Regions from separate parts of the Streptomyces sp. NPDC050625 genome, predicted to be linked through region 1. Evidence: predicted binding sites of a transcription regulator. Region 1 holds the regulator's gene; the other holds the start of a gene.
What was found. Region 1 encodes HrcA, which represses chaperone genes, less so after heat shock. Its sites were predicted from a motif close to TTNGCACTCNGNNNNNCNGAGTGCNAA; they were not measured.
Positions count from the first base shown of each region.

Region 2: groL (chaperonin GroEL) is a predicted target of HrcA. The motif match lies at 1,452-1,478, and genes of this name have one in related genera.

Region 1 is NZ_JBFAIQ010000003.1:132,146-136,556, reverse strand. Features, by position in the region: gene AB0I54_RS08150 (DUF3097 domain-containing protein) at 1-308, opposite strand, end outside; gene AB0I54_RS08145 (MBL fold metallo-hydrolase) at 343-1,065, opposite strand; gene hrcA (heat-inducible transcriptional repressor HrcA) at 1,231-2,247, shown strand; gene dnaJ (molecular chaperone DnaJ) at 2,248-3,384, shown strand; gene AB0I54_RS08130 (nitronate monooxygenase) at 3,587-4,411, shown strand, end outside.
Region 2 is NZ_JBFAIQ010000011.1:198,948-203,358, reverse strand. Features, by position in the region: gene thrC (threonine synthase) at 1-354, shown strand, start outside; gene AB0I54_RS25140 (MoaD/ThiS family protein) at 351-626, shown strand; gene AB0I54_RS25135 (cold-shock protein) at 1,057-1,263, shown strand; gene groL (chaperonin GroEL) at 1,605-3,227, shown strand; gene AB0I54_RS25125 (Uma2 family endonuclease) at 3,255-3,563, opposite strand; gene AB0I54_RS25120 (DUF397 domain-containing protein) at 3,845-4,048, opposite strand; gene AB0I54_RS25115 (helix-turn-helix transcriptional regulator) at 4,032-4,411, opposite strand, start outside.

The DNA of each region.
Region 1 (4,411 bases):
ACACGCGCGCGTGCGCCGGGGACGGCGACCGAGCCGGAAGCGGTACGGGTGGGACGTACCGGCGCTGTCGAAGGCCGCACCAGCGTCACCACCCTGCCCTCCAGCAGGAAGCCGCGCGGCTCCAGTGGGAACACCCGGTGCTTGCCGAAGCGGTCCTCCAGCGTCACCGTGCCCGCCTCGCAGCGGATCACCGCGCCGCAGAAACCGGTGCCGGGCTCCTCCACCACCAGACCGGGGTCCGCCGGGACCTCCGGGACCGGCACGGGCTTCTTCCAGGGCGGGGTCAGGTCCGGCGAGTACTGGCGCATTCGGATGACGATAGGAGAACCGCCGTACCCCCGCTCACGACACGCCGAAACGCGCCGCCAGCTCGTCGCGCTGCCGTCGGACGAAGCCCGCGTCGACCACCGCTCCGTGACCGGGGACGTACAGCGCGTCCTCACCGCCGAGGGCGAGCAGCCGGTCGAGGGCCGCGGGCCACCGCGACGGTACGGCGTCGGGGCCGGCCTGGGGCTCGCCGGACTCCTCGACGAGGTCGCCGCAGAACACCACCTCGGGGTCGCCCGGAACCAGGACCGCGAGGTCATGGGCGGTGTGGCCCGGGCCGACGTTCGCCAGCAGCACCTGGCGGCCTCCGCCCAGGTCCAGCGTCCACTCGCCGGAGACCGGATGACGGGGCAGGACGAGGGCATCGGCCGCTTCCTCCGCCTCCCGGGCGGGCAGCCCGTTGCGGATCGCGTCCCGGCGGAGTTCCTCCCGCTCGTACGCGAACACCGCGTCCGTGCCGACCGCGGCGAACACCTCCGCGCCCGCGAACGCCGCCGCGCCGAAGACATGGTCGAAGTGGGGGTGGGTGAGCGCGAGATGGGTCACACGGTGACCGGCGAGCCGCTGCGCCCGCGCGCGCAACCACGCGCCCTCCCCGAGGCTCGACCCGGCGTCCACCACCAGCGCCGTACCCTCACCGAGAACCAGCCCCGCCGTGCAGTCCCAGCCAGGCAGCCGGCATCTGCCCACCCCGGCGGCCACCCGCTCCCACCCCAGCTCTTCCCAAGTCACCGTCATACGGCGACGCTATCCGTGACGGCCACCACGGGCGCGAAGGCGCATGACCGGCCTTGCCCGGGGCGTACCCCACCGCCGTACACTGGGCCGGGGAACTCTGGCACTCGGGCGAGCAGAGTGCCAGGCAGGGCGTCAAGATCACGACATTTCTGGAGGTGTGCGCGAATGCTGAGCGAACGCAGGCTCCAAGTGTTGCGCGCCATCGTCCAGGACTATGTCGGCACGGAGGAGCCGGTCGGCTCCAAGGCGCTGACCGAGCGGCACAACCTCGGTGTGTCCCCGGCCACCGTCCGCAATGACATGGCGGCCCTGGAGGACGAGGGCTTCATCGCCCAGCCGCACACCAGCGCGGGGCGGATCCCGACGGACAAGGGCTACCGGCTGTTCGTCGACAAACTCGCCGGCGTCAAGCCGATGAGCGCCCCCGAACGGCGGGCGATCCAGAACTTCCTCGACGGCGCCGTCGACCTGGACGACGTCGTGGCACGCACGGTCCGGCTGCTCGCCCAGCTCACCCGGCAGGTCGCCGTCGTGCAGTACCCCTCCCTGATCCGCTCGACCGTGCGGCACGTGGAGCTGCTGGCGCTCGCGCCCGCGCGGGTGATGCTCGTGCTGATCACGGACACCGGCCGGGTCGAGCAGCGGATGGTCGACTGCCCGGCACCCTTCGGGGAATCGTCCCTGGCGGATCTGCGGGCGCGGTTGAACAGCCGGGTCGCGGGCCGTCGTTTCACGGACGTGCCCCAGCTGGTCGAGGACCTGCCGGACGCCTTCGAGGTCGAGGACCGAGGCACGGTCTCGACGGTGCTCTCCACCCTGCTGGAGACGCTCGTCGAGGAGAACGAGGAGCGGCTGATGATCGGCGGCACCGCCAATCTGACCCGCTTCGGACATGACTTTCCCCTTACGATCAGGCCCGTCCTGGAGGCACTGGAGGAGCAGGTCGTGCTCCTCAAGCTCCTCGGCGAGGCCAAGGATCCGGGTGTGACCGTGCGCATCGGGCACGAGATCGCCCATGAGGGACTCAACTCCACGTCCGTCGTGTCGGTCGGTTACGGTTCGGGCGGCGAGGCAGTCGCCAAGCTCGGCGTGGTCGGACCGACCCGCATGGATTACCCGGGAACGATGGGAGCGGTACGCGCAGTGGCACGTTACGTCGGACAGATCCTGGCGGAGTCGTAAGTGGCCACGGACTACTACGCCGTTCTCGGCGTGCGTCGCGACGCGTCGCAGGAAGAGATCAAGAAGGCCTTCCGCCGGCTCGCGCGCGAGCTGCACCCGGACGTGAACCCGGATCCGAAGACCCAGGAGCGGTTCAAGGAGATCAACGCCGCTTACGAGGTGCTGTCGGACCCGCAGAAGAAGCAGGTCTACGACCTCGGCGGCGACCCGCTCTCGCAGGCCGGCGGGGCCGGTGCGGGCGGCTTCGGGGCCGGTGGCTTCGGCAACTTCTCGGACATCATGGACGCGTTCTTCGGCACGGCGTCGCAGCGCGGGCCGCGCTCGCGTACGCGCCGGGGCCAGGACGCGATGATCCGTATCGAGGTCGAGCTGGACGAGGCGGCCTTCGGTACGACGAAGGACATCCAGGTCGACACGGCCGTCGTCTGCAACACCTGCAACGGCGAAGGCGCCGCGCCGGGCACCACCGCCCAGACGTGTGACATGTGCCGCGGCCGCGGTGAGGTGTCGCAGGTGACCCGGTCCTTCCTGGGCCAGGTCATGACGTCCCGCCCGTGCCCCCAGTGCCAGGGCTTCGGCACCGTGGTCCCCACCCCGTGCCCGGAGTGCGCCGGCGACGGCCGCGTGCGGTCCCGGCGCACGCTCACGGTCAAGATCCCGGCCGGTGTCGACAACGGCACGCGCATCCAGCTCGCCGGCGAGGGCGAGGTCGGCCCCGGCGGCGGTCCCGCCGGTGACCTGTACGTCGAGATCCACGAGCTGCCGCACGCCATGTTCCAGCGGCGCGGCGACGACCTGCACTGCACGGTCACGATCCCGATGACGGCGGCGGCGCTCGGCACCAAGGTCCCGCTGGAGACCCTGGACGGCCTCGAAGAGGTCGACATCCGCCCGGGCACCCAGTCCGGCCAGTCGATCCCGCTGCACGGCCGGGGCGTCACGCATCTGCGGGGCGGCGGCCGGGGCGACCTCGTGGTCCACGTCGAGGTCCAGACCCCGACCAAGCTGGACCCCGAGCAGGAGCGGGTGCTGCGCGAGCTGGCCAAGCTGCGCGGCGAGGAACGGCCCCAGGGCCAGTTCCAGCCGGGTCAGCAGGGGCTGTTCTCTCGGCTGAAGGATGCGTTCAACGGTCGCTGACCGGGCGGCCGGGGGTTCCGGGGGTTGGCCCCCGGGATGACACAGTCAGCCGGGTCAGCAGGGGTTGTTCTCGCGGCTGAAGGACGCCTTCAACGGTCGCTGACCGGGCAGCGTGCGGTCGCTGATCCGGCCGTATGCCAATGGCGTATGCCAAGGGAAGGCCGGATTCGGACTTGATCGGAGGACGTGACAACATGCCGTCATGTCCTCCGCACTGACCGATCTCTTCCCTCATCCGATCGTGCAGGCCCCCATGGCGGGCGGGGTCTCCGTCCCGCAGCTCGCGGCTGCCGTGTCCGATGCGGGCGGTCTTGGATTCCTCGCCGCCGGGTACAAGACCGCCGACGGCCTGTACCAGGAGATCAAGCAGCTGCGCGGACTCACCAACCGCCCCTTCGGCGTGAACCTCTTCATGCCGCATCCGGAATACGCCGACCCGTCGGCCGTGGAGGTCTACGCCCACCAGCTGGCCGGCGAGGCCGCCTGGTACGAGGTCGAGCTCGGCGACCCGGACAGCGGCCGCGACGACGGTTACGACGTCAAGCTCGCCGTGCTCCTCGACAACCCGGTGCCGGTGGTCTCCTTCCACTTCGGCGTCCCCACCAGCGAGGTGCTGGAGTCCTTCCGCCGCGCGGGCACACTCACCCTGGTCACCGCGACCACCGCCGAGGAGGCCCTCGCCGTGCAGCGGGCCGGCGCCGACGCGGTGATCGCGCAGGGCGTGGAGGCCGGCGGACACCAGGGCACCCACCGCGACATCCCGGAGAACGACTGCGCGGGCATCGGACTGCTCTCCCTCGTCGCGCAGATCCGCGAGACCGTGGACCTCCCGATCGTCGCGGCAGGCGGCATCATGCGCGGCAGTCAGATCGCCGCCGCCCTCGCGGCGGGCGCGAGCGCGGCCCAGCTCGGCACCGCGTTCCTCGCGACCCCCGAGTCCGGCGCGAACGCCCTGCACAAGCGGGCGCTGACCAACCCGCTCTTCGCCCGTACGGAGCTGACCCGCGCGTTCTCCGGCCGGCCGGCC
Region 2 (4,411 bases), on a different contig from region 1:
AAGCCGAACACCATCGCCAAGTCCCTGGCCATCGGCAACCCGGCCGACGGGCCGTACGTCCTCGACATCGCGCGCCGCACCGGCGGCGCGGTGGAGGATGTGACCGACGAGCAGGTCGTGGACGCCATCAAGCTGCTGGCGCGCACCGAGGGCATCTTCGCCGAGACGGCGGGCGGTGTGACGGTGGGCGTGACGCGGAAGCTCATCAAGGACGGCGTCCTCGACCCGACCAAGACCACCGTCGTCCTCAACACGGGCGACGGCCTCAAGACGCTTGACGCGGTGGCCGGCACGGGCCTGACCGCGACCATCCGCCCGAACCTTGACTCCTTCCGAGAGGCTGGCCTGGCATGAGTGTGACCGTCCGCATCCCCACCATCCTGCGCACCTACACGGGCGGCCAGGCCGAGGTGACGGCCGAGGGCGCGACCCTCGCCGAGGTCATCGAGAGCCTGGAGAAGAACCACACGGGGATCGCCGCCCGTGTCCTGGACGACCAGGGCAAGCTGCGCCGCTTCGTCAATGTGTACGTCAACGACGACGACGTCCGCTTCGAGCAGGGCCTTCAGACGGCGACCCCCGACGGCTCGGGTGTCTCCATCATCCCGGCGGTCGCCGGCGGCTGATCATTACCGTGGGTAACGGCAGTTACCGAGTGTTCATCTGATTGCCCCCTCCGTGAGAGAAGCGGAGGGGGCAATTCAGTGTGATTGAGCGCGGTACAGTTGGGGAACTCGCTCCCGATCTCCGGGTCGGAAGCCCTGGATTCATGCCGTAGGCCGACAAGAAGTAGCCAAAGTGTGTGGGCTTTCTGCGGCTTTTATACCTTTTGCAGGGCCCGACTTGCCCTGAATTCAGGCGAATTCTCGCCACATTCCGGACCGCGCACGTCCAGAATTCTCGTCCGATTGACCTGTTGCAGACGGCAGTTGGACAGATACATTCAGCCGCGGTCGACGCGTTCCGGCGCACGCCCCCAAGCCAATGGGGGGTGAGGTCTGACCCGGATCCGCGAGGTGTGGATCTGTGCAAGGGCCAGTAATAGGGGAGTTAGGCATGGCTCAGGGCACCGTCAAGTGGTTCAACGCGGAGAAGGGGTACGGCTTCATCGCGGTCGACGGTGGTGCGGATGTTTTCGTCCACTACAGCGCGATCCAGATGGACGGCTACCGCACCCTGGAAGAGGGACAGCGGGTCGACTTCGAGATCTCGCAGGGTCAGAAAGGCCCGCAGGCGGACATGGTCCGGCTGGCGACCAGCTGAAGCACGCGTCGACTGACACCGACGTTCTGTTCATCTTCGAAGGGCCCGTACCTCCCGGGGTACGGGCCCTTCGGTCTGCCCGCGACGCCCGTGCCGCCCGGCCCGCCCGGGCCCCGTGACGCCGCAGCCCACCTGCGTATCCTCCCGAGCCGCTTGCACTCGACAGGGGCGAGTGCTAATCATTGGCGTTAGCACTCTGAAGGTGAGAGTGACAAAAGAAGGACCGGGTCGGTGAGGCCGCGGAGCGGGTGGGGCAAGGAACCACCGGCCCGTGGGCCGTCCGTCGCGGGCGCGGGCGCGGTCCGAAGGAATCACCCCCAGTCCTGGAGGGACCACTTCACATGGCCAAGATCATCGCGTTCGACGAGGAGGCGCGGCGCGGCCTCGAGCGCGGCATGAACCAGCTCGCGGACGCCGTGAAGGTGACGCTCGGCCCCAAGGGCCGCAACGTCGTCCTCGAGAAGAAGTGGGGCGCCCCCACGATCACCAACGATGGTGTCTCCATCGCCAAGGAGATCGAGCTCGAGGACCCGTACGAGAAGATCGGCGCCGAGCTGGTCAAGGAAGTCGCCAAGAAGACGGACGACGTCGCCGGTGACGGTACGACCACCGCGACCGTGCTCGCCCAGGCCCTGGTCAAGGAGGGCCTGCGCAACGTAGCCGCCGGCGCCAACCCGATGGCCCTCAAGCGCGGTATCGAGAAGGCCGTCGAGGCCGTCTCCGCCGCCCTGCTGGAGCAGGCCAAGGACGTCGAGACCAAGGAGCAGATCGCCTCCACGGCCTCCATCTCCGCCGCCGACACCCAGATCGGCGAGCTCATCGCCGAGGCCATGGACAAGGTCGGCAAGGAAGGCGTCATCACCGTCGAGGAGTCCCAGACCTTTGGTCTGGAGCTGGAGCTCACCGAGGGTATGCGCTTCGACAAGGGCTACATCTCGGCGTACTTCGCCACCGACATGGAGCGGATGGAGGCGTCGCTCGACGACCCGTACATCCTCATCGCCAACTCCAAGATCGGCTCCGTCAAGGACCTGCTCCCGCTCCTGGAGAAGGTCATGCAGTCGGGCAAGCCGCTGCTGATCATCGCCGAGGACGTCGAGGGCGAGGCCCTGTCGACCCTGGTCGTCAACAAGATCCGCGGCACCTTCAAGTCCGTCGCCGTCAAGGCCCCGGGCTTCGGTGACCGCCGCAAGGCCATGCTCGGCGACATCGCCATCCTCACGGGCGGCGAGGTCATCTCCGAGGAGGTCGGCCTCAAGCTGGAGAACGCGACCCTGGACCTCCTGGGCCGCGCCCGCAAGGTCGTCATCACCAAGGACGAGACCACCATCGTCGACGGTGCCGGCTCCTCCGACCAGGTCAACGGCCGGGTCAACCAGATCCGCGCCGAGATCGAGAACAGCGACTCCGACTACGACCGCGAGAAGCTGCAGGAGCGCCTGGCGAAGCTCGCCGGCGGTGTCGCGGTCATCAAGGCCGGTGCCGCCACCGAGGTGGAGCTCAAGGAGCGCAAGCACCGCATCGAGGACGCCGTCCGCAACGCCAAGGCGGCCGTCGAGGAGGGCATCGTCGCCGGTGGTGGCGTGGCCCTGCTCCAGGCCTCCCAGGTGTTCGAGAAGCTGGAGCTGCAGGGTGACGAGGCGACCGGCGCCCAGGCCGTGAAGCTCGCGCTCGAGGCTCCGCTGAAGCAGATCGCCGTCAACGCCGGCCTCGAGGGCGGTGTCGTGGTGGAGAAGGTGCGCAACCTGACCCCGGGCCACGGCCTGAACGCCGCGACCGGCGAGTACGTCGACCTGGTCAAGGAAGGCATCATCGACCCGGCGAAGGTGACCCGTTCCGCGCTGCAGAACGCCGCCTCCATCGCCGCGCTGTTCCTCACCACCGAGGCCGTCATCGCCGACAAGCCGGAGAAGGCCGCCGCGGCCGCTCCGGGCGGCATGCCGGGCGGTGACATGGACTTCTGATCGACCGGTTCCGGTTGATCGCCTGTCCTACGGACCGAGGGCGGCTCTCCCAGCTTCTGGCTGGGGGTGCCGCCCTCGGGCGTTTCCAGTCGGCGCGACGGTGGCGCCCCAGGAGTGGGCCGGGGACTGTTGGTAGCGGCCGTCCTTGGGCTCGCTGTGTACGACGAGCGTGTTGTTGTCCCGGTCGATCAGCAGGTGGATGGGGATACCAGCTTCGGCGTAGCCGCGGACCTTGTCGATGCGGTCGCGTCGGTTGGTATCACGGGCCCCTTGCGGTAGGCGCCGACCTATGACGATGCTGGCCCGGCGTCCCGCCACGCAGCCCCCGCGCTCCATTGCCCACCATCCGCAAGCCGCTGAGCCAGCCCGGCGTGCTGGCGAGGCGCGGCCGCGCCCGCGAACCCCGGCCAGGCACGCAGCCGACGGTTGCCCGTGAACCCCGTCAAGCGGCCACCGTCTTTCCGGGCCACTCGCTTGCTTCTCACCCGTGCTGGAGCGGCCCTAGTCAAGGGTGGCCCGCAGGGCCATCGCCGAAGGCGACGCGGAGCGCCCTTTACTCGGGGCGTGGAAGCACGACACTGGCGAAGAAGCGGGCGGCCCCCACGGTCACTTGACGGCTAGGCGCGCTTCAGGTCCTCGACGAACGCCGACCATGCCTCGGCCCGGAACATGAGCTTCGGACCGAGGGGGGTCTTGGAGTCGCGGATGGGGATGAGCGTGGGGGAGTCGTGGGTGACTTCGAGGCAGTCGTTGCCGCCGGCGCTGTAGCTCGATTTGATCCATACGGCCGTGCCCAGGTCGTTGTCAAGGTTCTTCCTCATGGGCGTAATCCTGCGCCAACGCCTCGATCAGGGCCAGGGACTTCTCCTGCGATAGCGCGGAGGCCACGAGGAGGTCGTACACAAACCTCAGTTGGGCGACGGTAGCTGGGTCGTCCTCCATACGCCCGCTGCGCACCCCCTCGCAGTAGACCAGCGGAGGGGCGTCCGCGAACTCCATGAGCTTGAGGGAACCCTGCATCGCCGCATGCGCACCCACGTTGAACGGCAGCACCTGCATGATGATCCGGTTCCGGTGGGCCATACCGGCCACATGACGCAGGGCCTCCGCCATCACCGCCGGGCCGCCGATCTTCCGGTGCAGCGCCGCCTCGTCAAGCACCGTCCACAACACCGGCTTTGTTG